DNA from 4 places in the Paenibacillus andongensis genome. Region 2 is predicted to be linked to each of the others. Evidence: predicted binding sites of a transcription regulator. Region 2 holds the regulator's gene; each other region holds the start of a gene.
What was found. The regulator Rex, encoded in region 2, represses fermentation and respiration genes when NADH is low (regulators of the CRP and FNR family bind a similar motif). The targets are predictions, from matches to a motif close to TTGTGAAATATTTCACAA.
Positions count from the first base shown of each region.

Region 1 (8,351 bases), 2.6 Mb from region 2:
TTCAATATCTGCTTGACCGTTTCAATCAAATTCTTATTATTGAACTGTCGGGGCGACAGATTGATGGCACATTTCAAGGGAGGATAGCCTGCGGATTGCCAGGCCTTGTTCTGCTCACAAACCTTGCGCAGCACCCATTCTCCGATTTCGACAATTTGTCCATTTTCTTCTACGATCTGAATAAATTCATTCGGCGATACCATGCCCATCTCGGGATGCTCCCAGCGAAGCAAGGCTTCTATGCCGTTGATCCGGCCCGTACGAATGTCCATTTGCGGTTGGTACACAATTCTTAATTGGTCTTTCTCCAACGCTTTTCGCAACCCGTTTTCCAGTTTCATTTTCCGGTAGAAGGTTGCGTTCATATTGGAAGTGTACAGCTGATAATTGTTGGACTGTTCCTTGGCACGATACATGGCCGAATCGGCTTGTTTGATCAAGGTTTCACTATCTTCTCCATGCAAGGGATACACGCTGATTCCAATGCTTGCCGTTATGAACAGCTCCTGTTCGGCTAGGAAGAAAGGAAGGGCCAGCTCTTCCAATATTTTTTGCGCTACAAGCAGTGCATCTTTGGTTTCATGAATGCGGGGTAGAATGACCGTAAATTCATCGCCGCCAAATCGTGATACCGTATCGCCGGTTCGAACGCAGCTTTCCAGCCGTTTGCTAGCTTTCAGCAGCAGTTGATCTCCAACTACATGTCCCAAAGTATCGTTAATTAGTTTGAAATGGTCGAGATCAATAAACATCAGGGCAGCCGAGTGGCCTTGACGATTGGCCTGCCTAATCGCATGACTCAGTCGGTCATGAAATAAGAATCGATTCGGGAGCCCGGTCAATACATCGTAATGGGCCAAATATTTTAAATTCTCTTCCGACAGCTTACGCTCTGTAATATCTGTGAAAACCCCGACATAATTGGAGATTTTGCCATTCTCATTTCTAACGGCATTAATCGTCAGCCATTCGGGATAGATTTCCCCATTCTTTCGCTTATTCCATACCTCGCCCTGCCAGCTGCCCGTTTCATGAATTGATGCCCACATTTGAATATAAAATTCGGCATCCTGCACGCCGGAATGTAACATGCGCGGCGTTTGAGCTAAAACCTCATCCTCCGAATAACCAGTTGTTTCGGAAAACGCTGGATTGACCGATAAAATCGTTCCTTTTGTATCCGTAATCATGATCCCTTCACTCGCTGTTTCGAATACTCTGGCATGCAGCTGCAATTTTTTCTCAGACTTCTTGCGCTCCGTTATGTCTATGAAAATGCCTACATAATTGGTTATTTTGCCACGCTTATCCCTCACAGCACTGATCGTCAACCATTCGAGATACAGCTCCCCGTTCTTCCGTCGGTTCCAGATCTCGCCCTTCCAACCACCCGTTTCATGAATCGTTGCCCACATATGAATATAGAACTCAGGTTTTTGTTTGCCAGAATACAAGATACGCGGCGTTTGACCCACCACTTCATCCTCCGTATAGCCGGTAGTCGTTGTAAATGCAGGATTGACCGATAAAATAACGCCTCCAGAGTCTGTAATCATGATGGATTCCATAACCTTTTTAAATACACGTGCATAAAGCCGCAGCTTATCTTTCATTTCGATTATCACCTCTAGGTAAGCGACTTCTTTCACGTGAATAGGACAAAATTAGGGTTGAATCTCAAAAACATTCGTTAAGCGAGTCAGCTCGAACAGTTCTTTGACATCCCCCTGTAGACCCTTAATGACCACCTCGCCACCATTAGAATGAGCTCTCTTCTGAAGCGCAACTAGTACGCCGAGTCCAGAACTATCGATATAGTCAACATCACGTAAGTTAAAAACAAATTGCTTACATCCTCTATCCAAATAAGGAAACAGCTTCTCCCTTATGATCGTTGCTTCATCCACATAAATTTTGCCCCTAAGCGTTATATTCACCTGTCCGCCAGACACTCGAACATCTAGAAACATTGTTACCCCTCCAGGTCCCTATTTTCCAGCCTCACTTCATTGTAAAAAAAGCACCAGCTTTACTTCACATAAAGTCCGGTGCTTCTTTCCTTTTACCAAGTGACAAACCCTTTGGAACCGACACCTGGATGCATAATCATATCCATTAACGGTACCGTATAAGCAATCAGTATCAGCGCCACCGATAAGCTGATCCACACACTCCAACGATCCAAGTAGGCCGGAGTCGCTTCCGCTTGCTCCATCGCTTCGCCGATTGGATACTCTGTCACACCCTTCGGCGCCCGAAGAAGAGCGAAGACATTGTACACCATCAACAGCACGCCAATGAAAAGTACCGTACCGCCAATAGCCATGAAAACATAATACGGCATCCAGCCTGCCGCATCCGCATTTCCCTCATAGGTCGTGAATGCCGTTCTCCGCGGTGCACCGAATAGTCCAACAAGATGCATCGCACCTGACATAAAGAACATGCCTACACACCAAATGATCGCTTGAATAATCCCAAGCTTGTTCATGCGCTTCGTAAGCACACGGCCCGTGACGGCTGGAAGCAGCCAGTACGTAATCCCGAAGAACGTGAGCGCTACACTCGTCGCAACCGTCAAGTGAAAGTGCCCTGTTACCCATAACGTATTATGAACCACCGCGTTCATTTGATTACTTGCGTTGATTAATCCGCCTGCGCCAGCTGGAATAAAGATCAGCATACCGAGGAATGGCGCGAAGAATCGAACATCTTTCCATGGCATGACTTTTATCCAACCGAACAGCCCTTTGGCACCCTTGGCACGACCATTGATCTCAAAGGTAGCAAATAGCGAGAATGCGGTCATCAATGACGGAACGACCACCATGAAGGTCAAGACGACCTGCAGGTACTTCCAGAATGAGCTAATGCCCGGCTCCATCAATTGATGATGAAAGCCAACCGGAATGGAAAATAGCAAAAGCAGGACAAAGGATAATCTGGCGAGCGCGTCGCTGTAGATTTTGCCTCCGATAATTTTCGGAATAATGACATACCAGCACATGTACGCAGGCATTAACCAGAAATATACGAGCGGATGGCCGAAGTACCAGAACAGGGTACGGCTGAGCATCACATTAATCGTTTCTACCCATCCGAAGGACCATGGAATGAGCTGAATCAGCACTTCGGCAGCAACACCGATGGTCGCAATTTGCCACATAAGGAACGTGATGACCGCCATAAATGCAAACAACGGAGAAATCTTGCCTTGATGTGTCTTTTTCCAATACTTCAATTGATAGAAGATGCCCCACCCGCTAATCCAGCTTCCTACCACCAATAGGGCTAATCCGATGTAAAAGTAAGGAGAAGCTTTCATTGGCGCGTAGAACGTATACAGCACGCTCGCTTTTCCTGTCAAAACCATCACTACCCCGAGGGCTGTTCCCACCGTCATGAAAGCAAATCCAAGCCATCCCATGCGATGAACAATCGGAAGCAGCTTTCCGCCTAACGTGTAGGAAATGCCTGAGTAAAGAAAGCCTATAATGAAATAGGTCGTAAATACGATCGCCATCAACACGCCATGCGCAGTCAGCAGTTCATAATAACCGATCCCGTAAGGGAGCTTAACCGTCCCGCTCTTCACTAATGTTTGCAGCAGCCCCGCGATCCCTCCGATGAGCAGTGCAAGGAAAGCCACGATAATATGTGCTACGACCAGCCTCCCATCTTTGAGATCGAATTTATTTTCAAACCATTCCAATTGCCCTTTCTTCATGCCGACTTCCACCCTTCTGTGCTTCTTCCCATCATTTCACGATAATCGTCGTTTTCATAAATTCATGCGCTCCGCCGCAATATTCGTTGCACAAAATAAGGTACTCGCCTGGTTTCGTAAACGTATGCGTCACTTGGCTGATTTCGCCAGGAACAATCATCATATTGACGTTCGTTCCTGGAATTTCAAACCCGTGAACGACATCCTGACTCGTGACTACGAACTTGATCGTTGCACCAACAGGCACTTCCATCTTGTCTGGGGCATATCCGAATGTAAAAGCGGTCATCACCGCTTCATATTCTTTTTCTCCGGTCTTATACAACCCTGGTTTGTCAAAAGGGGCTGTCTCTGTTACTTTCGCAGGATCAATCCGATGATGATGCTCACTTGGCGGTTTAACCCCCATGGCAAATGCGGAAACACCCAAAACGCCAAGGAATACAAACAGCATGCTGATGCCGATTGCTAGCCAAATTTTCTCAAGTTTATGAATATGCATGGCTTAAAACCACCCTTTTCTAATCGTGAAATGAACTACTGTCTGTACAGAAATAATAGAAATACAGCGACCCAGGTTATAGCCAAAAAAGCTCCAAGCAGCAAGACCGAGGCAAATGTGCCTTTCAATACGGGTTCTTGATCCGCCTTGTTTGTTCTCATTTGTTCAGGCTGCTCATTGCTTAACTTTCGAATACTCATTTCAGACCCACCTCCAACTTCAAATCCAACTATCCTCATTCTAGGAGCATTCTTCCGAGGCCACTATGATTTATGTCACATTCCGTATAGGAAATGAACAACTTCTTACATCCCCGTCTTCACGGTGCTTTGAAAAGCTTTATAATCGTCCATGGTCTTGATGCTCGCAATGAATTTCAGATCGACGCCATTCTTCTGCAAATATTCATCCCCTAACTCACTCCAGAACATATGTCCCAGTAAAGCAGAAACCCGCGTTTCACCTCTAATGAGCAGTGGAAGAATCTTAGCCTTGCATTCGCGATCATAAATCCCATGTAGGGGAATTAATCTACCCGATACAAGAGGAATTACAGCCTCAATGCCTTCCCCTTCCCGCTTTCTGTTCCACAAAAGTTCGGCGGCTTTGTACGAAATAAAAGGCATATCACAACCAACAACCCAGACCGATGAATGCTTCGCTAACGACAATCCTGCATGCATGCCCCCAAGCGGTCCATGGCCAGTGTGAAAATCCGTAATAATCCGTACCGAACGATCCAGGATAGGTAGAAACGATTTGGGATCGTTGGTTACAACAATGATTTCATCACACAATATCCTCATCCGATCCACTTGGCGAACAATGAGAGGCTGTCCACCAAATGGAAGTAATGCTTTCAGTTCCCCATTCATTCGACGGTTTGCTCCACCAGCCAAAATGACGCCCGTAAGCATCACCATCACACTCCCTCTATCCCGTTTTGTAGTGAGAAAAAAACACCTACTCTTCTTCAGCGAACTGAGTCAAAGAGTAGGTTCTTCATGAATAGGTGTCCGCTTATTTATATTTCGGCTTCAAATGGAGTCTGTCGATTAGTTTATCAAACCATTTGTGCAGATAAGGAAGAATCAGATGGTCAACGCCGAACTTGCCTGCGTTAGCGCCTGCGGCGATGATAAAGAATCCAAGAAGCACTAACCATGGATTGCTGCTGACCGTTCCGGCGAACATATACATAAAATTCATTAATAGGCCGAAAAATATGGCTGTAGTCGTCAGTGCGCCAAGAATCAGACCCAAACCAACTAACAATTCCCCCCAAGGAACTATCGTATTGAAGATGCCCACATTGGGAAGGGCAAAGCTTTTTAAGAAAGCTACATAATTTGCGTAAACCATATCCGTAGTTCCCGATTCAAGGACTGGTTTCGCAATGGCGCCTTTCAGATAACCCGCTGCGTCAAATGGCTTTGCTCCGGCGATTTTATGCCACCCCGCTGTCATCCATTGCCAACCCACATACAAACGAATAATCGTCAAGATCATCGCCGCGTAACGATTTCCCCTTAACCACTTCATCATGTGAACCATCTCCTTTTTTTCTTTTCTGTCTTCATTATATTTCCTAAAAACAGTCCGGTATGTGAAATAGATCACACCTGCGTGAACCACAGGGAAACACTGGTGGACTGACATAGCAAAAGCTGCCTTGGACTAAGCCCATGGCAGCTTTTGCTTGCTGATCCTTCATTCAATAGCACCGGTATGTCTCAATGTGAAATTTAGGCGAACGTTGATTTTTGCTTTTTTGAACATGGGGTGCCACTTTGCTTTGGTTAGCTTTGAGTCTCTTATTTTACTCCGATAAACCTCACCGAACCCGACAACATCAGCTTCATTCGATTGCAAACTCGCGATGAATGTTTCTATTTCCTTCTTCAGTTTTTTTTCAATTTCTTTCTCTAATGCTGATACAGACTCGGGCTTCTCAAAGGAATAAGGAGCCGAAATCTCTTGAAGATCCCCCTGCATCGACACCGACAAATTAAATTCGGGTACTTTCGTGTCAAGAAGCTTAATTTTACTGCTGCTTTTCACAGTGGCGAATACAATTTTAACCTCTTTATCTGGATGCTTCATGTACTTCGTTAAAGGTTCGGCATCTGCTACGAGTTCGAAGCTTCCCTCTTTCTTCGTATTGAGTAGTACTTTGAGCAGAAACCCTTGCCGCGGCGAAGCTTCATGAACCATGCGGTCATCATGAAACAAAGCCAATCCTTTGATAAAGACCTCATTGCCCCTTCGTTTGAGCAACGGAATGACGGGATCTTTGCCTTCACTATAATAATCCCGAAGAAAATCTTGGAGTGTTGGGGAAGGAATCTCCTCTCTCTCCGAATTTTGTCTTAAGTTTTCATAAAGATACATGCCAATATTCGATATTTCCCGATAACGATGCGTTAAAATGTGTGATGCTTCTCCATCACTTATGCAAAGATAGATCATATCACCGAGCGTTGGGTCACGGGACAAGGTATCAGCTAGATCGATGATCCCTTTGGAGGCAAGCTTTTTGCCGTACATGACAACCCGTACTTGTCCTCCAACCAAATATTTGCTAAGCTCTCGATTCGAAGAAATGCGCGAACCTTTACTGGTATATGCCGTACTGGCTACAACCTGCGTCTTTTCTTTGGCGCTCGGATCGATTTTTTGCAAGACCGATGTTGTAAGAATGCGTTCTTTCTCAAGAGAGTCATATCCGATAATAATGCTAAGCGCCAAATTCTCTAATATGAATGGTTTGACACATCCCGAGAACAAAACGACTGTGCCGAGCAACAGAGATAGACAAAGCGGTCTTCTCACGCATTTCACTCCCCGAGAGTAATCTTATCGATTAACGGTTCTTTTTTTAATGGCATGTACGGTTTTCACCAACAGAAAAAGAAGGGGTGGATACAAAAAGATCACATAGGTCGACACGGAGTTCAAGATCGAGTTCATCTTATATATTTGTCCGTGTTTTTGGAACAGAAAGGAGCATGCGAAAAGAAGGACACAGAAGACGGCTAACGTCCGTTTTTGATTTTGTTGAAAAACCCGCTTCATTCCACGCAGGATAACCCATGTAAATAACATAAGATTGCATACTAGGATAAGCATCCAGAGCGGAATCGCAATGTATTCGAATCGTTCCAGAAACGGAAATCGGATGATTTTTAAGAAACTAAACGTAGCCCAAATCGTTTTTGGCATCTGATTTTGACTGTAATAAACGATAGAAATGACCATGACGAACAAATAAAATAGGTTGCTAAGAAGAACACCTATTTGCGCGTAACGATTCACGTTTTGTTGATCTCGAATGAACGGATACAGAAAGTAAATGACCTCGAACCCAGCAACCGTCAGCGGCATTTTACTCGCTCCTTGTAACAACTGGGTAGGCGTGGCTTCCATAATCGGAAGCAAAAAACTCCACTGGGCATGTCTTATCGCGGCATAAAAAAATAATGTGGTCACAATCCAACATCCAATACCAAACAGGCACATGCCAATAATCACGCGAATTCCGCCAGTCACACCATAAGCAATTAGCGTAATGAAAAGCAGCATGAGGAGCCATGTCGGGAAATCGGGAAAAATCCACGACTGAACAGTTTCAATATATGTGCGGGAGATCGTTAGGACGTAGAACGCGAAATACGTCATAAACAAGAGGCTGAGAATCCGCCCTACCCATTTTCCGAATAGTGCATAATGAATACCGAACAAGTCCGCAGAATCATAATGCGCAAGCGTGCGAATCATCAACCAAATGGAAAGATGTGCAGCTAAACCGGACACAATGACCGAAATCCAAGCATCATGACCCGCAAATTTAAAAATGACTCGCTGGAAACCGAGCACGCCCACCCCCAATTGGGCTTTACTGATTACAAAAACAAGTAGGAACGCTTGAAACAGTAAACCTTGCCTCGGTTTATCCGAGATCTCCATCTTGTCATCACCCGTCTACTCGTCGATGTCTTTTTTCAGCTTCGCTTGATTCTTATTGAATCTTGGCTTATTCGGTGTACGTGTAAAGGTAGAACGAGCGGAGAGAAATGGAAAAGGAAGTCGAATGACCGTATCTATCATGTCCCTCCATCGCGG
Region 1 covers NZ_CP104467.1:7,117,896-7,126,246, forward strand. Annotated here, with positions in the region: gene NYR53_RS31755 (sensor domain-containing protein) at 1-1,613, opposite strand, end outside; gene NYR53_RS31760 (STAS domain-containing protein) at 1,665-1,970, opposite strand; gene NYR53_RS31765 (cbb3-type cytochrome c oxidase subunit I) at 2,063-3,727, opposite strand; gene NYR53_RS31770 (cytochrome c oxidase subunit II) at 3,759-4,229, opposite strand; gene NYR53_RS31775 (cytochrome c oxidase subunit 2A) at 4,265-4,429, opposite strand; gene mobA (molybdenum cofactor guanylyltransferase) at 4,535-5,152, opposite strand; gene NYR53_RS31785 (DoxX family membrane protein) at 5,250-5,774, opposite strand; gene NYR53_RS31790 (Ger(x)C family spore germination protein) at 5,940-7,061, opposite strand; gene NYR53_RS31795 (GerAB/ArcD/ProY family transporter) at 7,086-8,195, opposite strand; gene NYR53_RS31800 (spore germination protein) at 8,211-8,351, opposite strand, start outside.
Region 1: a site for Rex is predicted at 5,834-5,851, ahead of NYR53_RS31785 (DoxX family membrane protein). Genes of this name have one in related genera too.

Region 2 (8,351 bases):
ACTGTTCAACGCTTGCAGCATATTTTTGAAAATGGTAACAGCGATTTGGGTTGGTTCCTTGACGAAATATGCTTATACAAAGAGTCTATTACCAGTGTTGATATGGATACGAATCGGTATTTCCGGCAATTTACACTTAATGTCACCGATTGGGGCGAAGAGGATGATACGCGTAAAGACTCTGATGCGGATGATTTAGGTGCATCTTTTACCGAGTTCCATCAAGGTTTGAAAACAGCTTTAAGAGAAAAATTCGAGATCTTCGAAGATCGTGAATCCCAAGAGCAAATGATTCGGGAAGTTGAGAAGTCGCTAAGGGCTGATCAGCATTTGATGATTGAAGCGGGGACAGGAACAGGGAAGTCGCTTGGGTATTTGATACCATCCATTTATTATGGCATCAAGTATGAGAAGAAAGTGATCGTCTCTACACACACGATTAACTTGCAAGAACAGCTCCGAGAGAGGGACATTCCACTCTTGAAGGAGATTTTCCCTATCCCATTCAAAGCTGCTGTGCTTAAAGGCAGAAGTCATTACTTATGCTTGCGCAAATTCGAAACAAAGCTAACTACACGTGATTACGAGAATGGCAAGGAAGATCCGATTACGGCAGCGCAAATGGTTGTATGGCTTAGTGAGACGGAGCATGGAGATGAAGAAGAGCTGCATTTTGGAAACAAGGGTGCGCAGTTCTGGTATTCGGTTGCAAGTGACACAGATTCTTGTTTGAATCGCATGTGTCCTTGGTACAAAAAATGCTTCTATCACCGCGCTCGGAATGATGCCAATACGGCCGATGTGATCATCACGAACCATTCCCTCCTCTTCACGGATATGAAGGCTGAGAACCGCCTTCTACCTTCTTACAAGCACCTTGTCATCGATGAGGCACATCACTTTGAAGAAGTGGCCAGTAAGCATCTTGGCATTGAGCTGCATTCTTCCGCATTTTATCATTCGCTACTATGGCTATATAAAGATAATCGCAGTGGCCAATTGCCGATGCTGCGGTTTCGATTGCAGAAATCGGATGAGCAGCCTGAACGCACCGCCGCTTGGAGTCAAACCATTGACGGGCTTTTCCCAAAAATCGTGAAAATCAAAGAGGATTGGGACCGGCTCAGCGAAGCGCTCTATGAGTTGTTATCTTCTAGAAGCGATCCTGCGCAATCGGAAAACTCACAATATGTACTCCGGATGAAGCCCGAAACGCTTCCACCTGAGTGGCGAGAGCTTCTGATTATGGAAGACAATATTTATTTGAATGCGAATGATTTACTCCGAACGCTTGATAAATTATTAAATGAAGTGAAGGACATGCAGGAAGTTTTCGGGGTCCAAGGTTTAGTCACTGACTTGAATGGTACGGTAAAGGAACTGTACAATCACCGAGATGCCCTGCACTTTTTTATGAAAATGGCCGATGAGGGTTATGTGTATTGGATGGAAGCGGGCACGTATGCCAAATCCAAATCACTGCAGCTTGTATCGGTACCTACGGATGTAAGTGGACTGCTACAGCAGCATTTCTTTGAGACCAAAGACAGTATTATCCTGACATCCGCGACTTTGTCTGTTAATAAATCATTTCAATATTCTGCGGATCAATTAGGGTTAGTCATCCCTGAGGATGAAGAATCGGGCAAGTTGAAAACCGTTCAATTGCCATCTCCATTCAATTACAGAGAGCAAGCTCTCGTCGTCATTCCTCGGGACTTTCCGACGATCAAAGGTGCCGGTGATCCTGTTTTTATCAACGCACTTATTGAGTCGCTTAGTGAAGTTGCGCGAATTACCAAAGGTCGTATGTTGATTCTGTGCACTTCGAATCGCATGCTGAAGCAAATTTATGCTGGCATGAAGGATCTCTTGAAGCCGCATGGGATTACGGTGCTCGGGCAAGGGGTAGACAGCGGCAATCGGAGTAAACTGACCCGGATGTTCCAAGATAACAAAATGTGCGTCCTACTGGGCACCAGCTCGTTCTGGGAAGGTGTCGACATTCCAGGAGATGCGTTAAGCTGTCTTGCTATTATACGATTACCGTTTCAACCGCCTAATCATCCTCTTGTTGAGGCCAAGTGTGAAAATATTAAGAAGCGCAACGAGAATCCATTTATGAAATTTTCTGTGCCTCAGGCTGTCATTCGATTTAAGCAGGGCTTTGGCCGACTGGTCAGACGTGCATCCGATAAAGGCATCGTAATCATCTATGATACTCGTGTCATTGATACGTATTATGGCAAGCACTTCCTTTATTCATTGCCTGGTCCGAAGATTGAGCATATGACGACCGAGCAAATGTTACCTAGGATTGAAGAGTGGATGGGGGAGGCGTAGCGTTGAAAACACAAAAAATATCGGAAGCAGTCGTCAGGAGACTGCCCATTTATTTACGCTTTCTGAATGAACTTGCAATGAAAAATATCTCGACGGTATCTTCGCAGGATTTGGGTCAAAAGCTTGATCTGAATCCGGCACAGATTCGCAAGGATTTGGCTTATTTCGGGGAATTCGGCAAAAAGGGAATCGGCTACGACATTGCTTACTTGATTGAGAAGATTAGACAGATTCTGAAATTAGATCGCCATATTCAAGTTGCTCTTGTTGGAGCGGGTAATCTAGGCCGCGCTTTATGCAATTATAATACTTATTTACGGAATGATATGAAAATTGTCGCTGTGTTCGATGCAATGCCAAGCAAAGCAGGAGAATCGATCAACAATCTAGTCGTTCAACCGATGCATGAGATGAAGAAAGTTTTATCTGAATTAGGCGTCCGCATCGGCATCATTACGGTCCCTGCGAATGAAGCTCAAAATGTAGCTAATCAATTCGTAGACTGCGGGATTGAAGCCATATTGAATTTTGCTCCGGTCATTATTAAAGTTCCTCCGGAAGTGCGTGTGCATCATGCGGATTTTACAACCGAGTTGCAAAGTTTAGCTTATTATTTGGATTAGAAAAAGGCACGACCCAATTCGCATGGGTCGTGCCTTTATTTTTAGAAAATGAGTCTGAACAAAACGAAGTAAATCGAGAATGCGAGAGCGATGCTGATTGGAATCGTAATAACCCAAGTAATCAACATGCGTCCAACAGTGCCCCATTGAACTTCATGGAAGCGCATGACACTGCCTGTTCCGATAATCGCAGAGGAAATAACATGCGTCGTTGATAATGGTTTACCCAAATGCGTAGAGAATTGAATAACGAGTGATGACGTTAAATCCGAGGCAAAGCCATTGATCGGCTCGATTTTAACAATCTTACCGGAAACGGTTTTAATAATTCGCCATCCACCGATGGATGTTCCAAGTCCCATGGCCAAAGCGGCAGCAATTTTCACCCAAATAGGTACTTCCAGGTCGGTTTGAACACCGGCTGCGACTAAACCAAATACGATAATACCCATTGCTTTCTGTGCATCGTTTCCACCGTGGGAGTATGAAAGTAATCCCGCGGATAAAATTTGCAAGGTACGGAATACGCGATTAAGCTTTGATCTTGATGTATTCCCAGACCATATAATGATGTACTTGATCAAGATCATGATTAGGTAACCTAGGGCGAAAGCAATAATAGGCGATAAAACCAAAATGATAATAATTTGAGTAAAACCACTCCAATTCACTGCATGGACCCCAGCGCCAGCGATAACAGCTCCAGCAAGAGAACCAAGCAGCGTATGAGAAGATGATGAAGGAATCGCCAGATACCAAGTTAATAAGTTCCAGATGATGGCCGCTAGTAAGGCCGCGATGACGATTTCAACGCCGTTTTCAATTTTGGCTGGGTTCGCAATGCTTCCTCCAACGGTTTTGGCAACCTTTGAGGAAACCATAGCTCCGACAAAGTTGAGTGTGGCGGCCATGGCGATGGCTACACGCGGACTTAAAGCACGTGTGGAAATGGATGTTGCAATCGCATTAGCTGTATCGTGAAATCCATTAATGAAATCAAAAAGTAAGGCAAGCACAACGATAACGATTAAATAAGTTAACATGATTTCCTCCTAAGAGTTTTCCATTGGGAAAACTTTCTTCGTACACATAGAACACGAAGGTGCTTTATGAATAACGAAGTACAACACTATCAAGGATATTGGCTACATCTTCACAAGCATCTGTTGTTTCTTCTAAACGCTCATAGATTTCTTTTAATTTAAAATCTTCATACGGGTCTTTACGTGTGATGAAAATTTGGCGAATCCCTTCGCGCATCAAACGGTCTCCGTCATTTTCGAGGGAATTAATAGCAACCGTATGCTCAGGAATTTGCATGTATTTTTTCTTCGCCAGAAGCTTGAACGCATCCAGCATATGTTGGCAAGAGTCTACAATGACAGCCGAAAACTCTTTCATATAAGAATCTGTATGGGATACAGCTAGATAATCGAAACGAGCAATGGTTGCTTCAATACCATCCGTAACATCATCCACTTTGGAGGCTAGAATCATAATATCTTCACGATCAATCGGTGTAATAAAGACTTTGTTCAAACCTTTAAAAATTTCGTGAGTTATGGAATCGCCTGCATGCTCTAAATCATGAATCGCTTTAACATATTCAATAGGCGGTTTATCCCCCATCATGGCTGTGCGAAATAGTTGAGCTGTTTGCAATGCGTTTTCTGCAGCACGGATGAGAAGTTGCAAGAAATCGACTTCGTTCTTTTTCGTGAATAACGTTGTCATATAATCCTCCTATATTTTGCTATATGTACTAGTTTTTGATCGAATATTTAAGATAAACAGACCAAATGACAGTAAAAACTCACGAAGTTAAAAATATCATAACAATTGTATGGAAAGCAACGAAAATTCCGTGAAATTTTACAATTTCTTAACATGGTGAAGCTTCCTTGATTTTACAAGCCCGAAGATGTAAAGTTTATAAAGCAGTGTTTGTTAATAGAATGAGCATAGAGAGGGATTTTTAGTATGAAAAAAACATTAATTATGAACGGTATTTTTATCTCAAATAATGAAGCAAAATCGTCTATCAAGGGCTGTATGGTCGTAGAGGGCAGCCTGATTACATACATCGGTGAGGAAATACCTGAACCTCGAGAAAATTATGACGAAGTGATTGACGGCACGAACAAGCTTTATATGCCTGGTCTTGTGAATACGCATGGACATGCAGCGATGTCGCTTTTACGCGGATACGGAGACGATCTCGCTCTCCAAATTTGGTTAGAAGAGAAAATGTGGCCGATGGAAGCCAAATTCACCTCTCAAGATGTGAAGTGGGGGACGCTTTTAACTATTCTGGAAATGGTTAAAGGTGGTACGACGACTTTCGTAGATATGTATGACCATATGAACGAAGTTGCTAAGGCTGTTGAAGAGTCAGGTATGCGCGGTGTTCTGACCCGAGGCATTATTGGTCTTTGTCCACCAGAAGTACAAGACGCTAAATTAAAAGAGGCTACCGAGTTTGCTAAGAACTGGCATGGCGGTGCGAATGGAAGAATCACGACGATGATGTCTCCACATGCGCCTTATACATGTCCACCGGACTATATCGAGCGGATTGTTCAAGTGGCCCATGATTTGAACCTGCCCATCCATACTCACATGTCGGAGACCCATCGTGAAGTTCAAGGAAATGTGGAACAATACGGTTTGAGACCCGTCGCACATCTAGAAAAGCATGGTGTGTTCAGCAGACCAACTCTCATCGCGCATGGTGTTCATCTCACTGATGAAGAAATCAGTATCCTTAAGCAATATGATGTACGTATTTCCCACAACCCAGGAAGCAATTTGAAGCTTGCTAGCGGTGTTGCCCGAGTTCCTGAGCTTCTTCGTGCAGGCGTGAAGGTTTCGCTTGGAACAGACGGAGCAGCTTCCAATAATAACTTGGACATGTTCGAAGAAATGAGACTTGCCGCGCTGATTCATAAAGGTGTTTCCGGCGATCCTCTTGCTGTACCTGCTGCAGAAGCACTGCTTTTGGGAACAAAAATGGGTGCAGAATCCATATGGTTAGATAATGTAGGTTTACTACAGGCTGGGATGAAGGCAGATTTCATCGCACTGGATATCGATCAACCACATTTCCTTCCGAAAACGGACTTTGTTTCCCATATTGTTTACTCTGCTTGTGCAAAAGATGTAGTAGATGTGTGTGTAGACGGAAATTGGATTGTTCGCAAAGGTGAATGTTTAACACTTGATGAAGAAAAAATTAAGCGTGAGTTTGAACAATGCTTCGATAAGCTCATTGGCTAAGTGATTTCCTTGTAAGTTCGTCTGGGGAGGTGAGCGGCGTTCATGAATGCGAAGCGAACAAGGATCATAACATTCGGTGTATTTATTATATTGACACTTGGTGTAGTGCTGAGCCGTTTTTATCTAAATGTTCAGAATGAGCACTGGGACGATAAGCGCAAAGCGGTAGAAATAGCCTATGAGAAAAGCATTATGACGAAAGCAACCAAAGTGGATTTCTTCTATGGTGATGAGCCCGTTCAAATCGTTTATGGCGAAGACAAGCTGGGTCAAGGCGTCATCGTTTGGGTTTCAGACAAAGGGATTCATACGGAGATGACGGCTGAAGCGTTCACCGAAACGCAAGTACGGGAATCCGTCCTAAAAAAAGCTCCAGAGATAGAAATAGAACGCGTGCTGCCAGGTAAGCTTGGTAACGATTATGTCTGGGAAGTCTTCTATAAAAAGAAAGAAAACAACAGTACACGTTATTTCTATGACTATTACAAATTCAAAGATGGACTCTATATGGATACGTACAGACTCAGCCTGCATTAGGCTGAGTTTTGTTGTTTCCACTGATTTCATAGAGCTAATGCATGTATCGCGTGATATACTCTTCGTATAGCAATTGAAGCAATAAAATATGCATAGAAAGGGGGACGTTGACTGATGAAGCTGCGTCTCTTACCTGTCGTCATGAGTGTTATTATCTCTGCTGGAGTTTTATTCGGTGGTTGGTTCGCTTATACAAGCTTAGCTATGGAAAATCCCTTATCTGATATCATTAGCAAGGTTCCCGGTGTAACGAGCTCAACGATGAAACTGGATAATAACCAAGTTGACATAGAAGTTAGTCTAAACCAAGACGCCAATTTACGAAATGTAGTCGATCGTATTCATAAAGATGGTGCATCCATTATCGGAAAGCGTTCTGTGAATATAAAAGTGAATAGCAATCCGTCCGAGAAGCTGGATCAGTGGTGGTCTAAAGCATTATTTGAGGTTGCCCAAGCCATGGAGACAAAGCATTATGCAGATATTCCAACAACACTGCAGAAATATGCTGAAGGTGTTCCAACTATGAAAGTAGAGAGTGAAATGGACCAAACTTATGTATATATTCGTTTGACAGATGGTGATGCCACTAAATTCATCATGCTACCTAGAACTTCCCAGATAGGAGTGTGGCCGAATGAGTAAAATTTATAAAGAAATTGGGATTGGATTTATACCGGTTCTCCTAATCTTTTTAGCCTTTCTTGGTGTGAATGTGATACCTATCTTGTTTGTTGGGGTATTGGGTGTATCCTTGTTTTATATGATTAAAGGCCGCAGTGGTGCTGGTATATCTGCAGGTGGTGGTGATCGTAAAAGCAAAAATCGCACGCCCTCTTACTTGACGTTTGATGAGATTGGCGGACAAGATCGCGCTAAGAAAGAATTGATGGAAGCTCTTGATTTTCTGATCAAGCATGAAGAAATTAAGAAATTAGGTATTCGTCCGCTCAAAGGGATTCTGCTTACGGGCCCTCCCGGAACAGGGAAAACGTTAATGGCTAAAGCTGCCGCGCATTATACGAATTCCGTTTATATTGCCGCTTCAGGTAGTGAATTTGTTGAAATGTACGTTGGTGTCGGTGCAAGTCGTGTACGTGACCTCTTTAAGGAAGCAAGAACCCGTGCTGTTAAAGAAGGCAAAGACAATGCGATTATTTTTATTGATGAAATTGATGTTATCGGCGGAAAACGGGATGGCGGTCAACATCGTGAGTACGATCAAACGCTGAACCAGCTATTAACTGAAATGGATGGTATTCATACGAATGATGCTCCCCGTATTTTGATCATTGCAGCAACGAACCGTAAAGAAATGCTCGACAGTGCTTTATTGCGTCCAGGACGGTTTGACCGTCATATTGAAGTGGACTTACCGGATAAAAAGGGACGTCTGTCCATTCTTGATATACATGTTAAAAATAAACCGCTGGCTCAAGGCGTTTCTTTGGACATGATTGCTGATCAAACCTTTGGTTTCTCCGGTGCACAGCTAGAAGGCGTTCTGAATGAAGCCGCTATTTATGCCATGAGAGAAGATAAACCGGCTATTGAACAGCACCATCTAGCTTC
Region 2 covers NZ_CP104467.1:4,533,196-4,541,546, reverse strand. Annotated here, with positions in the region: gene dinG (ATP-dependent DNA helicase DinG) at 1-2,343, shown strand, start outside; gene NYR53_RS20605 (redox-sensing transcriptional repressor Rex) at 2,346-2,966, shown strand; gene NYR53_RS20600 (inorganic phosphate transporter) at 3,008-4,009, opposite strand; gene NYR53_RS20595 (DUF47 domain-containing protein) at 4,074-4,700, opposite strand; gene NYR53_RS20590 (amidohydrolase) at 4,947-6,242, shown strand; gene NYR53_RS20585 (cell wall elongation regulator TseB-like domain-containing protein) at 6,285-6,779, shown strand; gene NYR53_RS20580 (hypothetical protein) at 6,894-7,424, shown strand; gene NYR53_RS20575 (AAA family ATPase) at 7,417-8,351, shown strand, end outside.

Region 3 (8,351 bases), 1.8 Mb from region 2:
GCACGATGGCAACAGGTATCGCCGGATTGTCCGTAGTTGCTGATTCACTGAGTGCGATAAAATATGCGAAGGTACGCCCGATCCGCAATGAAAATGGCATTGCGGTCGACTTTGAAATTGAAGGCGAGTACCCGCAGTATGGCAATAATGATGATCGTGTAGATGCCATTGCCGTTCAATTGACGGAAACGTTTATGAATAAGATCAGGAAGCATAAGACGTATCGCGGGGCAGTGCCCACGATGTCCGTTCTGACCATTACCTCTAATGTCGTCTATGGGAAAAAGACAGGAAGCACCCCAGATGGGCGCAAAGCCGGAGAGCCCTTCGCACCAGGCGCCAATCCTATGCATGGACGTGACCGGAAAGGTGCATTGGCCTCATTGGCTTCTGTTGCCAAGATTCCCTACGAGCATTGCCTCGACGGTATTTCCAACACGTTCTCCATCGTACCGAAGGCACTTGGCAGGGAAGAGGAGTCACGCATCTCGAATCTTGTTTCCATGCTCGATGGCTATATGGCCAATTACGGTCATCATCTGAATATTAATGTTTTTGACCGTGCAAAGCTGCTGGATGCCATGGAGCATCCGGAGCAATATCCACAATTGACGATTCGTGTTTCCGGCTATGCCGTGAACTTCATCAAGCTGACTAAGGAACAACAGCTTGATGTGATACATCGTACTTTTCACGGCACGATGTAAATAGAGAGGGGGACAGACCGATGAAAGGACGCATACATTCCTTCGACTCCTTTGGCACCGTTGATGGTCCTGGCATCCGCTTTGTTCTGTTCATGCAGGGCTGTGCGCTGCAGTGTAAGTATTGCCATAATCCGGATTCATGGGAAATGAATACGGGCAAGCAGATGGATGTAGAGGAGATTCTAAATGAGATTGAACCTTACCTCGAATACTATCGCCGTTCAGGCGGCGGAATTACTGTAACAGGCGGGGAGCCAACACTTCAGGCTCCCTTCCTGGCCCGTTTATTTGCTGAGTGCAAAAGACGCTGGGGCCTGCATACCGTACTGGATACGAACGGATTTTGTGAGCCGAGTCATGCACAGGATCTTTTGGATGTGACGGATTTAGTACTGCTCGATCTGAAGCAGATCAATCCTGATAAGCACATCGAACTTACAGCACAGCCTAATGATCGTATCATTCGCTTTGCCGAACATTTGAATGAGATCGATAAGCCTGTCTGGATCCGACATGTGCTTGTACCTGGGTGGACGGATGACTACAAGGATTTACGCGAGCTCGGTAAGTTCATCGGTTCATTGCCTAATGTTAGTAAATTGGAGCTGCTGCCCTATCACAGAATGGGCGTCTATAAGTGGCAGCAAATGGGGAAAGAATACCCGCTTGAACAATGTCCTACACCAACTGATCAGGAAGTTGCCAGAGCGAGGAATCTCATTGAGATGGGTAATATAGCAAGTCAAACAAAGCCACTTTAGCATTAACTTGCTGGGTGGTTTTATTTTGTTATTTAAACTATAAGAATTTAGCCGTGAAGCAAAAAGGAAGAAGCCATAGTTTTCGCTAGTAACTACCTGTCAGCAGATGAACAACCTGCATTCTATACATGATAAAGCATACAATAGGTAGAATTAGAGGAGATGACCTGCAAAAGATACATCTAAATCGAACGGTTTATTCGCTGTTGGTGCTTTTCGAGCAAATGAGATGCAGGTTTTACAGGTGAGCACCGTGAAAACGACAAATCCTTTAAAATAGGATGTACTTTTTGCAGGTCAATGTCTTGGATGCAAGTATTTCGCGTTCCGTGAATGCCAGCAACTATCGAACCCGAGCTAGAAATTGCTATATGCTGTGTTTTCCAGCTATCCATCGTTCCCAAAAAGATAGATTGGGTTCGATAAGAGGTCGACTGAACCGGCGTACCGATTCTTGCAATAGGAGCCAGGTAATCGCGACGGCAAGCAGCAAGACGAGAGTCATTTGTACAGGAGTGCGTACATACGAGAAAACGCCCATCGAAATGGCTGTTTTCGTAATAAGAGCGTGCAGTAAAAACACATATACGGTATATTTGCCCCATTCTGTAAGGATAGATTGGCTGCGAGGAACGAAGCTCAAGAAGCAAAAGGAAGCGATAATTTCCAACACGTACACGCCCAAGCGATATCCTCCTGCATACCAATGAAAGGAACCCAACTCCTTAAAAGTAAAACTGCTATATAACCATTTGGGATCAAGCGGAATCGCGTTCAGAATGATCAGAACACCAAGTAGGCCAATTGCGCTTAACCATCTGTTCATATGAACGATCTGTTTAGGGATCATATCGAGGTGAAAATAGTATCCGGCCAAGAAAAAAGGGAAGAAGACTAGTGTCCTGGAAAAGCTGAGCATCGTCCCGGTAAAAGGTGCATAACCGACAAGTATTCCAAGAACAACAGAGATCACAAGGGGATGCTGCATTTTTGTAAACAGTATAAGGAGCAATCGCCAACAAAAATGACTCAATAAAAACCACAATAACGAATAAGGAATGAAAAAAGAATAACGGACACCCGGCGCATGGAAGGCTAGCAAATCGAGCAGAGAATAGAGGCTTTGGAAGATCAGATAATGGTAAAAAATCATTTGAAGACTTTTGATTCCTGAGATGTCCAGACGGAAATTTTTAGAGAAATATCCGGTTACCATGACAAACATGGGGATATGAAAGGTGTAAATACCCAGATATAAGGAGTGGAAAGCTGGACTTTGTTGAATCAGCGGCTCGATACAATTAGCGATGACCACAAATAAAATGAGCAGAAACTTAGCGTTTAACATAAACGTATTCGTAGCAGCATTGTTTTCTCTACCCACGACGATTACCTCCATTGCGAAAAATACCTTTTCTTCTAATATAGTCCTAGCTTCAATTTGCCGCAGTGATTCTCCTCACAGTGAAAGCTGAAATAAAGAGTTACAATGTGATTAACGCAATAAAAGGAGGAATCAAGTATGGTTATTGAGCTTGGGATGCCGTTAGATGACGCTCAGACTTCTAGACTTCAACAGATGCTTGAGCGTTTAAAGGACGAACATAGCGCACTAAAGAAAGAATTGGTCCATTTCCAGGAAATCACAAGCGAACTAGTCGGCATTCTTGGCTCGGAAGAGTCAAAGCGTTTGCTTCAAGAAATCCGAAAACAGATGGAAACCTTCATGCTTCAACTGGAGGCTCACGAGCACTGGGAGGAAGATGAAGTTTTGCCAATCCTGGCCGGGTATGCGAATCAGGGGATGGAGCCTACTTTTTGGACCTCAACCTGGGTTCTGGGGGAGGATCATAAACAAGCGGAACGCTTTGTCCGCTCATTTCTTGAATTTGCGGATCAATGTAAAAGTGCCGACAGCATAAGGCTGAAAAAGGCGATCTCACTGCTTAGAGTGGCCTGCTCTGTATTATCGGAGCATCTGCTGTCCGAAGAGGAAATGTTTTTCCCGGTTGCGAACCAAATGCTTAACGATATTTATGCTAAAGCTTAAGAAGTATATTTCGCTATTGGCTTAGCATGTGATCTTTCTCACATCGATTAAGCTTAGAAAGAATTATACTGGTGGTATCAAACAAACGAGGTGAAGGTGAAATGTTATATTCGAAAATAGTAGTAGCCTATGACGGTTCCGAAGCTTCCGATAAAGCGCTCGATTCTGCATTGAAGTTGGCCAAGTTGAATCATTTTTCGAAACTGGATATTATTCATATTTTTAATCTTCCGACATATGTGCTTGGTTCCTCGGTTGTCATACCGCCTATTGTCATTGAAAACAATTATTTGGATTACTCCGAGCAAGTCATTGGTAAAATAAAAGAAAAAACTACTGATTATTCGAATGTTCATATTGAAGTGAGAAGCGGGTCGATTACGAAAGAAATTCTGAAATATGCTGATGAAATTCAAGCGGATCTTATTATTGTTGGCAGCAGAGGACTTAGTAGTATTGGTGAATTTGTTCTTGGCAGTGTCAGCCACAATATTGTTCAACATGCAAAGCTCCCGGTACTGGTCGTAAAATAGTAGTGCCTTACTGACGATTCTACATTCAACATATTTCTAAAGGGCAGTTTTCGCAGTGGCAGATACCGCGGAGGCATGCCCTCTTTAGACTACCTTTTCATGTGATGTAATTCACATAGTATTCTTAGAAGCTTCTATAAACGAAAGAAATGGCTAAGGAGGGGGAAGTCAGCATGGGATTTATGAAACAGGAGCAGATATGGGAACGTACGGTAGAAACAGGAATGAAAAAGGTACAGTTTGGGTACAGGAATCAGCTCTTTCTCGGTTTTTTAGGAGGTACTTATATTGCCTTGGGCTTTTTACTGTACATTAGGGTTAGCAGCGTATTTCCGGCCCCATGGAGTGACGTAGGCAGCGTAGTAGGAGCTGCTTTTTTTCCTTTAGGTCTGATATTAACGATCATTGCAGGCGGCGAGCTTCTTACTGGGAATATGATGGCAGTACCTGCTGCATTCTTTTCCGGAGAGATCAAATTTCATCAGTTAGTAAATAATTGGGCTGTAATAACAGTTGGGAATTTCCTGGGAGCAGTGTTCATCGCCTATGTTTTTGGGCATCAAGTTGGTTTAACAGAACATGGTGTTTATTTGACTAAACTTGTAAAAATTGTCCACGCCAAAACGGCAGAGCCATTCTCTGCAGCGCTATTATCCGGTATTGGCTGTAACATGTTAGTTGGGCTTGCAGTTTGGTTAGCCTATGGGACAGATGATGATGCAGGTAAAATAATGGGAATATGGTTCCCTACAATGGCTTTTGTAGCGATCGGATTTCAGCACGTCGTTGCCAATATGTTTGTCATTCCTGCGGCTATTTTCGCAAACCAGGCAACCTGGATCGATTTTATGGAAAATCTGGTACCGGTGTACTTGGGGAATTTAATTGGAGGGGCTCTATTTGTAGCGGGCGTTTATACATTGGTTTATCGTCATTCTCATTAGTGTGTAGTATCCATTTTTCATTGAACGAGGAGTTGATGATAAATGATTACTTGCGAACAATGTGGCTCGACTAATGGGTTTAGAAAGTTAGAAAACAGTTGGGTCTGCGGAGATTGCAAAATAGGTGATGTTAAAACGACTTTGATGAATAGTGGGGGCAAAGTGACTATTGTTAAAGAGAAAATAACAGGCTATGAAATGGAAAACGAGCCATTATTAAGTAAAGATCAGGTTAAATGAGGAAAAAAGAGAAAATAGAAAAAGATCCTAAAATATCCCAAAGCGGAATTTTGGGATTTTTCTATACATAAAAAGTCATTGACAAAGCAGAGAATTCAACCATATAATATAAGAAAACGGTTACGTAAACGTTTTCTTGAGAGAAGAGGGTCGAATGTTATGCGATCGGGCATTAAGCAGGTAGCTGAGCATGCGGGCGTTTCGATAGCATCAGTGTCACATGTTATTAATAACACTCGCTATGTGTCGGATGAAGTTAAGCGCAAAGTTTATGAAGCAATGGAAGAGCTCGATTACCGTCCAAATTCAGCAGCAAGGAGCTTGCGCAGTCAGAAGTCTAATACAATCGGCCTCATCGTGCCCGTTCTTCCATCGGATACTTCTAATTTCTTCTTTATGATGGTAGCACAAGGTATTCAGTATACATTGAAGCAGCATGGCTATCATTTGCTGCTGAGCAACAATACAACAGAACAAATTGAAGATGAGAAAGAACAGATTAAATTGTTTGACTCCAAGTTAATTGACGGTTTATTTATTGCATCAATCGCTGAAGATGTGAGTTATCTAAACGATATCGTGCGCTCAAATTATCCCGTTGTGTTCATCGACCGCAATCCGACGGGTTATAACGGGGATTGTGTGTTGGCCGACGGAATTGGAGGCGCTTACGATGCAGTGAAAACGCTTATCCTGAAAGGTCATCGCCGAATTGGGCTGTTAACCGGGGAACTCGGGATTACAACGAGTAATGAGCGCTTTGATGGGTACAAAAAAGCATTAGCAGATCACGATATTCCGTTTGATTCATCCATTGTAAGGATGGCGGAATCTCACTTTGAGAGCGGATACGAGAGCGTTAAGGCGCTTCTTGGCGAGCAGAAGATTACAGCGCTGTTTATTGCTAATAACGTATTGACAATGGGCGCCATGAAATACATACAAGAACGTCGGATTCAAATTCCAGCCGAGTTGGCTATTATTGGTTTTGATGATTATGATTGGACACAAATTACGTGTCCGCCTTTGTCGGTTATCCGGCAGCCTTCTTACGAGATCGGCGTGAAAGCAGCAGAGATTATGTTAGAACGGATTGAGAAGCCAGACGCAATAAGCGCAGAATACAGACTACCAACCTCGTTAATTTTGCGAGATTCCTGTTAAAAAGCTGTTTCAGCTTTTTTTTGAACATTAGAAAAACGTTTACGTAAACGATTTCTCCAAAAAGAAAGGGGCTGCAGCATTGCTAATGAACAAGTTCAAAGACCCGCTTAAACAGATCAGAGCCAACTATGAGTTATATCTGCTCATACTGCCCACAGTGATTTATTTTATCATTTTTAAATATTGGCCTATGTATGGGGTTCAAATTGCATTTAAGGATTTTATCGCTTCCAAAGGTTTCTGGGGAAGTCCTTGGGTAGGCATGGAGCATTTTCAGCGGTTTTTCGATTCTTTCAACTTTTGGACTGTCATTCAGAATACGTTAGGACTTAGTGTTTTCTCTTTAGTGGTTTCATTTCCTGTGCCTATCCTCATCGCGTTGCTGCTCAATCAGCTGCTTCATGAAAGGTACAAACGTTTTATCCAGACTGTCATTTATGCTCCGTATTTCATCTCAACAGTCGTCCTTGTTGGTATGTTGTATGTGTTCTTATCACCGGGCAGCGGACTCATTAATCATATCATTCAACTTTTTGGAGGCGAGCCGATCTACTTTTTATCAAAGGCGGAATGGTTCAAAAGCCTCTATGTATTCTCCGGTGTATGGCAAGAAACCGGCTTCGCCTCTGTTATCTACTTAGCAGCGCTGGCTGGTATCGATCCGCATCTTCACGAAGCGGCGGTAGTGGATGGAGCTAACAAATGGCAACGGATCTGGCATATCGATATTCCAGGGATTCAGCCAACGATTCTCATTTTATTCATATTGGCCATCGGGAACCTTATGAATGTTGGCTTTGAAAAAGCATTTCTCATGCAAAATGACCTGAATGCCAGTTCGTCTGAAATTATTGCTACGTATGTGTACAAAATCGGCTTGCAGCGAGCGGAATACAGCTTCTCTGCAGCAGTAGGTTTATTCAATTCTTTGATCAATTTCGTACTACTGCTTTCCGTTAATCGGATCGTCAAAAAAATAAATGGCAGCGGCCTATTTTAACTGAGAGGAGGCATTCGCCCAATGATTACAGCTAAGAGTACCGCTGATAAATGGTTCGACGCTTTAAACATCCTTGTATTAAGTGGCTTTGCATTGTTGATTTTGTACCCGCTTTATTTCGTCGTTATTGCTTCCGTCAGCGAGCCAGATCAAATCTATGCCGGCAATGTGTGGCTATGGCCCAAAGGCTTTACACTCGAAGGTTATAGCAGAATTTTATCAGATCCTCAGATCTGGTCTGGTTATGGAAATTCGATCGTATACGCAGTGGCAAGTGCACTCATCAGTGTTTCTTTAACAATCGGAGCGGCATATCCGCTTTCCCGTAAGGATTTTTATGGACGCAATACGTTCATGCTGTTCTTTGTATTTACGATGTTTTTCTCCGGTGGCTTAATTCCAACTTATTTATTGGTCAAAAATCTGGGCATGGTGAATACGATCTGGTCGGTCATCTTGCCATCGGCTGTCGATGCTTTTGGAATTATTATTGCCCGGACGTTTTTCCAATCCACGATCCCAGATGAGCTTCGAGAAGCGGCATTCATGGATGGCTGTCGAAATACGCGTTTTCTATGGAGTGTTGTGATTCCATTATCCAAACCCATTATTGCGGTCCTTGTGCTGTTTGCGGTTGTTCGCCAGTGGAACGGATTCTTCGATGCCTTAATTTATTTGGAGAATGAAAAGCTGTATCCGCTGCAGCTGGTCCTCCGTAATATTTTGATCCAGAGCCAGCCTATCGGCGACATGGTATCGGATATTGACTCTCTTTTAGCGAAACAAAGGGTCTCTGAGTTGATCAAATATGGAGTCATCCTCATTGCGGCGGCGCCACTGCTCATTCTATATCCGTTTTTACAGCGTTATTTCGTTAAAGGTGTGCTGATTGGATCTGTAAAAGGCTAATGAATCGAAGGCAAGCATGAAAGGTGGTGGTGGCGGTCTTTCG
Region 3 covers NZ_CP104467.1:2,689,873-2,698,223, forward strand. Annotated here, with positions in the region: gene pflB (formate C-acetyltransferase) at 1-707, shown strand, start outside; gene pflA (pyruvate formate-lyase-activating protein) at 728-1,468, shown strand; gene NYR53_RS11840 (acyltransferase family protein) at 1,836-2,852, opposite strand; gene NYR53_RS11845 (hemerythrin domain-containing protein) at 2,991-3,518, shown strand; gene NYR53_RS11850 (universal stress protein) at 3,620-4,051, shown strand; gene NYR53_RS11855 (formate/nitrite transporter family protein) at 4,225-4,995, shown strand; gene NYR53_RS11860 (hypothetical protein) at 5,038-5,235, shown strand; gene NYR53_RS11865 (LacI family DNA-binding transcriptional regulator) at 5,395-6,399, shown strand; gene NYR53_RS11870 (ABC transporter permease) at 6,485-7,399, shown strand; gene NYR53_RS11875 (carbohydrate ABC transporter permease) at 7,412-8,308, shown strand.
Region 3: a site for Rex is predicted at 4,151-4,168, ahead of NYR53_RS11855 (formate/nitrite transporter family protein). Genes of this name have one in related genera too.

Region 4 (8,351 bases), 2.7 Mb from region 2:
TCAAGTAGGGGAGCTCGGCATCTCCGCGAAGAACGGATAATACAGTTTCTGCTTGCAGTTGAGCGGTCCATTCAACTTCCGGCACCTCGACCATTAATTCGTAAATCTCAGGATCAACAATGAATAATTCACTAGAACCCTCTTGGATAAGGAATGTCCGCGTGCGCTTGTCAACGGAAAGGTCTTCGGAGCCTTCCATACCCTGCACAACAATACCGCTAGAGACGCCCAATTCGATTAATAAATTGGTGATTTTCTCGAACACCGTACCGTGAAACACGCCGACAGCCATGAAAGGGGCTTCCGTAAAGCGCAGCAGTTTCTCTGCTGTGTTGAACACGGTCCGCAGACCGAGTTCCTTGCGCAGTTCGCGCAGCTCGCCGAGCGGTGCACACCAGCGCTCCGTTGGTGCGAACAGGAAGCCAGTTCGCGCTGCGGCTGATATGAGCGCTTCACGTGACGCGTTAAGCGCGGGTACTTCAAGTGCCGCTAGCACGTCGGACAGCGTGATGCCCCATTTGGGCGGCATGCTTGGGCTGCCGTGCAGCGTAGTGGGAAGTCCGCAGGCCGCGAGAACGAACGCGGTCGGTAAAGTCGCGATGAACGTACGTGAGCGTCCATCATAAGGTCCGGCGCAATCCATGCTGCCGGGTATTGGATAGGTCTGGATGCGCTGGCGCAAAGCATCGATGAAGGCCTTCAACTCATCGGGGGATTCCATTTTGATGCGTTCTGCAACGAGAAAAGCACCTATTTGTGCTTGTGTAGCGGCTCCGGTTAGTATGAGTTCGGCAGCTTGGGATGCCTCTTCATAGGTAAGATCTCTGGCTCCGCGTTTTCCGCGTCCTACTTCTTTTAATAATGATATCATCGTTTGCGACCTCCTTGGTTCTGATCCTGTAGTATTTGATATACCTTAACGATGGAGGTAGCGACATCTACCATACGTTTACGTTCATTCATGGCTTGTTTACGCAAAAAATCATAAGCTTCTGCTTCGGAGATACCCTTGATCTCACATAAGATTCGCTTTGCCTGATCGACCCATTTGCGCTCCTCCAATTTGGAGAGAAGCTGTTCGCGCTCTTGCTGCCATTCGGTTCGCTGGAAGTAATGATTCACACCTAGGAGCAGCGCACAGTGAATTTCCAGAGGGCTCATCGCAGAACCAATCAAACCATCAATACCCGCGTCCATTCTACATTCATTAGAAGGAAAAGTGCGGGCATCACACCACCAGAAAAGGGGGAGGCTGCGATGAGCCAGCACACGGGAACGCCATGGCTCTACTTGATCAGGGCTTACTGATAATAATACCGCATCGACCTTAGGAATCATAAATGAAATTTCTTTTACATTAGATGCTACATATATGCGAAATCCCAAATCCTTCAGCATCGCTTCTGGCAAGGATTCCTTTTCATTATTCGTAACATTCGGATCGGTAGTCGACGACGAGGAGGAGGTAGCTGAGCGAGTTGGTTTAAACTCGTCGATCAGTATAAATGATTGCAACATTTGAATACCTCCAATCATGGATAGCTTTATACCTCATGGTAACTTTATGTAAGGTTTCAGTTATGAAATGATTTATTATACGGCATTACTATAGCATATGACACTAAATTTTGTCGATATGGTAGAGGGAATCTCACATATAAAATATTTGTGTTATGTTTATTGACACGAAGGGGATGTCATACTATAATCAAATTAGAAATCGGCACAATGATGTGCCACTAACGAAGGCAATGGCGCCTATCCTCTTACAAATACGTAACCGGATAGGCTATTTATGTTCTTTTTACTGAAAATCATCAAACATGCTGTTCACGATGATGTGGCAGCAGTGGCAAAGAGGCCGATAAGCATCCCACACAGGTTGGGGGTTGTTTGTCGGCCTTTTCTGTCAAAGAGCAGTCAACACGTCTGGGTAGGAAAAAAGAAGGCGAAAAGCCTCACAAAAGGAGAGGGAAAGCATGGTTGATCGGAAAAGTTTCTTGCAAGTGGGGCACAAAGGGTCATTGTTTAGTTCATTCTTGTATTTTGACATGAGCTTCATGGTTTGGGTTCTTTTAGGGCCACTAGCGGTTATTCTCGCTAATGATTTTCATCTGAATGCGGCTGAAAAGGCGAATCTCGTTGCTTTGCCTACCTTAGGGGGAGCCGTACTTCGATTGGTGTTGGGTGTTCTAACAGATAAGATAGGCCCTAAGCTTACAGGACAAATTGGACTAACGTTAACTTTAGTACCTTTATTCTGGGGTTGGCAGTTTGCAAACACGATGGGGGATATGTACTTCGTTGCTCTGATGCTGGGTATTGCAGGAGCAAGTTTTGCGGCAGCATTACCACTTGCCAGCAGCTGGTACCCGCCGCAGTATCAAGGATTAGCGATGGGGATTGCAGGGGCAGGTAACAGTGGAACGATCTTCGCTACCTTATTTGCGAACCGAATTGCACAGCATTATGGAGATTGGCATGTTGTTTTCGGCATTGCAATGATTCCGATTGCGTTAACTTTAGTCATCTTTAGTGTACTGGCAAAGGATAGCCCGAATAAACCGGCTCCGAAAACAATAGCGGAATACGGCAAAGTATTGAAACAGAAAGATTCCTGGTTGTTCTGTATTTTATACAGTGTGACATTCGGCGGTTTCGTTGGAATGGCATCTTACTTAACCATTTTCTTTAATACGCAATATGGTTTATCGCCAGTTCGTGCTGCTGATTTTACGACCTTGTGTGTGATCGGGGGAAGCTTCTTCCGTCCCGTAGGCGGTTGGCTTGCTGATAAGATAGGCGGTATTCGAATGCTGATGGTCCTATACGGCGTTGTTGCCCTGATGATGGCCGGAATCTCCACACTCCCTGCTCTCTCCATGACAACGGTCATGCTCTTCATCGCCATGATGGCTTTTGGAATGGGGAATGGATCTGTGTTCCAACTTGTTCCGCAGCGCTTCAAGGCGGAAATCGGTGTTATGACTGGAATCGTTGGAGCAGCGGGTGGTTTAGGCGGATATTTCTTACCCAAGATTCTCGGTAACTTGAAACTAACGACAGGTTCTTTTACGCCAGGGTTCCTAATCTTAAGCGCAATTGCGATTACATGTCTCTTGTTGATCGCCATTGTGCAAGGTCAATGGAAACGTACTTGGATCGGTGAAGGCGGCAAAGTGAAGGTAGCTCCTGCCTCTATGGATAGTTTGCATGCTTAAGTAACAGGTTCAAGCCGCTGGTCGCATGATCAGCGGCATATAAGTAAAGCCTTTGCTCATGCAGCTTGAGTGTCCAGGCTGCATGGGCAAAGACGTTTACGACTTACCGTCTTTGGTAGTTCGGTTGAACTACTCAAGCTCCATATCCCAATTTTGTCATTTGGGAGCGTGAGCTCCTGAATGGCCTTTTTTCAAAAAAACGAACTTTTTCAATAGTAAATGGATGGAAGGATGATCACAATGACAGTCAAGAAAGAGAAGTTGGTCCTGGTCGGAAACGGAATGGCGGGCGTTAACGCTGTTGAACATTTACTTAAACTGACACCTGATAAATATGAGGTTACGATTTTTGGCAGTGAACCACATCCGAACTATAACCGAATCTTGTTGTCCTACGTATTAGCAGGAGATTCCAAAGTAGAGGATATCGTCATTCATCCCTATGACTGGTATGCGAATAACCACATCACCTTGCATACCAACCAAACCATAACGGACATCGATACAGCAGCTCAAACCGTAACGAGTGATAAGGGACTGACGGTATCGTATGATAAATTAATTTTGGCCACCGGGTCTAATCCCTTTATGATTCCAATGCCTGGCGCTGATAAAGAAGGGGTTATGGCGTACCGAACCATTCGTGATTGTGAAATTATGATCGAGTCCGCTAAAAAGTATAAAAAAGCGATCGTGATCGGTGGCGGTTTGCTGGGATTAGAAGCGGCGAGAGGTTTCCTTAACTTAGGTATGAAAGTTGATGTTGTTCACATTGTAGATACAATTATGGAGCGTCAGCTGGATCGAACGGCGTCCAAAATGCTGCAAGCAGCGCTTGAAGAGCAAGGCATCAACTTCTTGCTGGAGAAGCAGTCCGCAGAAATCGTAGGCGACAAGCGGGTAACCGGCTTGAAATTCAAGGATGGTACCGTTGCTGAGGCTGATCTTATCGTCATGGCTGTAGGGATCCGTCCCAATGTTGAACTTGCGAAAAAGGCTGGCGTTGAATGCAATCCAGGTATCGTTGTGAATGACTATTTGCAAACAAACGTTCCCAATGTCTATGCGGTTGGGGAATGCGCGATGCATCGCGGGATTGCTTATGGTTTGGTCGCACCGCTCTACGAGCAAGGTGCAGTGCTTGCTAAACATTTGGCAGGCGTGGAAACGGGTCCTTATGAAGGCTCTATCCTTTATACGAAGCTTAAAGTATCTGGTGTTGATGTATTCTCAGGCGGACAGTTCGGCGATGCGGAAGGCACGAAAGCTATTCGCATTCATGATGAGTTCACTGGTGTTTATAAGAAAGTTGTGATTAAAGACAATAAAATCATCGGTGCGGTTCTTTTCGGAGATACGGCGGATGGTACGCGACTTATGCAAATGATTCGGGAAGAAACAGATGTTAGCGGCATGGGGAAAACGGCGATATTGACGGATGCCTCGGGTGGAACCGGCGGAGCGTCATCAGGTGTTGCTGACATGAAAGACGATGCCATCATATGCGGTTGTAACGGCGTTACAAAAGGAACGATTTGTTCAGCGATCAAGGATCAAGGCTTAACGACAGTGGATGAAGTGAAAAATTGTACGACAGCTTCTCGTTCTTGCGGCGGTTGTAAACCACTGGTGAGTGACTTATTGGCATTTACACTAGGGGCTTCCTATGATAAGAACGCTGCAAAAGAGACGATTTGCGCTTGTACAGACCATACACGTGATGAAGTCGTTACAGCGATTCGTGAAAAAGGGTTATCCCATGTGCGTGAAGTGATGAACGTCCTTGGTTGGAAAAATGAAGAAGGCTGCTCGAAATGCCGTCCTGCACTTAATTATTACCTGGGTATGGTAAGTCCAAATACGTATAAAGACGATAGTACTTCACGTTTTGTCAATGAGCGTATGCACGCTAACATTCAGAAAGACGGAACGTACTCCGTAGTTCCACGGATCTACGGCGGTGTAACTAATCCGACGGAATTGAAGCGTATTGCAGAAGTAGCCGAGCAGTTCAATGTCCCTACTGTGAAGTTTACTGGTGGACAGCGTCTAGATTTGCTTGGTGTTAAGAAAGAAGATCTTACTGCGATGTGGGAAGCCTTGGATATGCCGTCTGGATATGCTTACGGTAAAGCCCTACGGACGGTAAAAACGTGTGTGGGAGAAACTTTCTGCCGATTCGGTACGGGTGATGCGATGGGCGTAGGTATCGAGTTGGAGAAGCGTTTTGAACGCTTGAACACGCCTGCTAAAGTGAAGCTAGCTGTATCTGGATGCCCTCGAAATTGTGCGGAATCTGGGATCAAAGATTTAGGCGTCGTTTCGGTAGATGGCGGTTGGGAGCTTTATGCCGGAGGAAATGGCGGTGTGAAGGTACGTGTGGGTGACCTCTTGACAACTGTCAAGACAGAGCAAGAGATTATCGAATACACAGAAGCTTATCTGCAGTACTATCGTGAAACGGGTAAATATGGTGAGCGCACAAGCGAGTGGGTGCACCGACTTGGTATCGAGCATATTCGTGATGTGGTGGAGAATGAGGAAGAGCGCAAACAATTGTGTGCTCGTATGGATCTAGCGCTTTCGGTGACGAAGGACCCTTGGAAACAAGCGATTGATAGCAAAAAGATTCAACGTGACCTTTATGAAGTCGTAGAGCTTAACTAGAAAAAGAGGAAAGTCGGGAGGAGCAGACTATGAAAACACAAGAAGAGCAAATGATTTGGGTGCAGGCCGTTTCTTATGACGATTTAGCTGTTAACACAGGAAAAACAATTCGGTATCAAGGCGAAGAGGTAGCCCTTTTCAAGTTGAAAAGCGGCAAGCTTCAAGCCATCCAGAACCGCTGTCCTCATAAAGAGGGCGTCCTTGCAGAAGGCATTGTATGTGATGACCACGTCTTCTGTCCGATGCATGATCGCAAGATTCATCTCCCTTCCGGTCTTGTTCAAGCTCCGGATACGGGCTGTGTACAAACGTATTCAACGAAGGTTCATGAAGGAATGGTGTTTATTGGATTTCAGATAAACAAAGAATTAGCCTGCTAACGCTTCGCTGACCATAATAAGCACATTAAGATACATTTAGATTTCATAGAGAGCTTTATTATCGGGGGTGGGGTGCGTTGAAATCCGCATTATTGACATTACCTAAAGAACAACCCTCCTCCCATTGCTGCTTTTGCAGCATGCAGTGCGGATTGGAGATTATGCCGAGTGAGAAGACGTCAGGTCTCACGATTAAACCAAGCCCGAACTTTCCTGTGGCGACTAGCCGCCTTTGTCAGAAAGGATTGAATGCACTGGATCATGTGCTTCACTCAGAACGCATCCTCGAGCCCCTGGCAAGGGTCGAGGGTGAGCCGAGACGGTGGCAAACGGTAACCTGGAATCATGCGTTTGCTGACATTGCGGAGCGAATTAAAGGACTGCAAGCTGAGTATGGTCCTGACTCGATTGGCGTATACGGGGGCGGCTCATTAACCAATGAAGTTAGTTACTTGCTTGGTAAGTTTACCCGAGTAGCACTCAGGTCCAAATTTATTGATTACAACGGCCGATACTGTATGTCATCAGCAGCGGCGGCCAGTAATCAGGCATTCGGGATCGATCGCGGGATGACAATGCCTCTGACGGAAATTCCAAATGCGAAATATATCATTCTCGCAGGAACGAATATAGCGGAATGTCAGCCGACGATGATGCCTTATTTACTTGAAGCGAAGAAAAAAGGCGCCGTGATCGTTACGATTGATCCACGCAATACGATGACTTCGAAGACAGCGGATATCCATGTTCGTCTACAACCGGGATTCGACTCTGTATTTATAAACGGACTCCTACATGTCATGGTGGAAGAGAAACTCGTCCATCATCGATTTATTGAAGAACGTACGGTTGGTTTTGAACAATTGAAGGAGGCGGTTAAGCCGTTCACCCCAGCGAGAGTGGAGGAGCTAACCGGCGTTCTAGAAGCCGTAATTCGTACGATTGCTCGTGGATTCGCGAAGGCGGAGACGGGTATTGTCCTAACAGCACGCGGTTTGGAGCAGCAAGTGAACGGTGTAGAGAACACGCTGAATTACATTAATTTAGCCTTAGTCACTGGTAAAATAGGGCGCAAAGGCTGCGGCTACGGCGCCGTAACCGGCCAAGCAAACGGGCAAGGCGGACGCGAGCATGGGCAAAAGGCGGACCAACTGCCGGGTTACCGGTTAATCGAAGACCCAGCTGCGCGTGAGCATGTTGCCAAAGTATGGGGAATCGATCCGAGTGAGCTGCCGGGTAAAGGAGTTTCAGCTTATGAGCTGCTGCAGAAGATAGATGAAGGCGAGATCAAAGCCTTGATCGTCCTCGGATCGAATCCGCTTGTATCCAGTCCGAATAACCGAATGGTTGAGCGAGCGCTGCAGAAGCTGGAATTGCTCGTTGTCGTTGACATGTTTGAAACTGAAACGGCTCGTTATGCCCATTATATACTGCCAGGGTCATCCTTTGCGGAAGCAGAAGGTACGATGACCAATCTGGAAGGACGCGTGTTTCACCGCCAGAAAGCGATGGAGCTTCCGGGAAACAGCAGACTTGATTTCCATATTATTTGTCAGTTAGCGGATGCGCTAGGCCGGGGCGCCTATTTTCAATATGCGGGTATTGAAGATGTGTTTCGCGAGTTAGCAGCTGCTACAGCTGGAGGGAAAGCGGATTACAGCGGCATTACGTATGAGCGGCTTCAGGAAGAGAAGGGCATATTCTGGCCATGTCCAGCTCCTGACCATCCGGGTACACCGCAATTATTCGAGAATCATTTTAATCATTCCGATGGCAAAGCCAGATTGTTCGGTATTCAGCCGAAAATGCCGGCAGAACCTATCGATTCGGATTATCCCTACGTGTTGACAACGGGGCGGCTTGCGAATCATTATTTAAGCGGCGTACAAACGCGCCGCACGGAAGGTTTAAACAAGAAGGCTCCCGTTCCCGTCGCCGAGATTCATCCTTGGCTGGCGAAGCGAATTGGACTGGGAATGGATAACAAGATACGCCTTACAAGCCGCCGTGGATCCTTGGTTTTCGACGTTAAAGTGACAGAAGGTATTCAGCCTCGTACGGTGTTTGTACCCTTTCATTGGGG
Region 4 covers NZ_CP104467.1:1,829,054-1,837,404, forward strand. Annotated here, with positions in the region: gene NYR53_RS08495 (anthranilate phosphoribosyltransferase) at 1-871, opposite strand, end outside; gene NYR53_RS08500 (ANTAR domain-containing response regulator) at 868-1,518, opposite strand; gene NYR53_RS08505 (nitrate/nitrite transporter) at 1,980-3,221, shown strand; gene nirB (nitrite reductase large subunit NirB) at 3,462-5,888, shown strand; gene nirD (nitrite reductase small subunit NirD) at 5,918-6,268, shown strand; gene NYR53_RS08520 (molybdopterin oxidoreductase family protein) at 6,361-8,351, shown strand, end outside.
Region 4: a site for Rex is predicted at 1,947-1,964, ahead of NYR53_RS08505 (nitrate/nitrite transporter). Genes of this name have one in related genera too.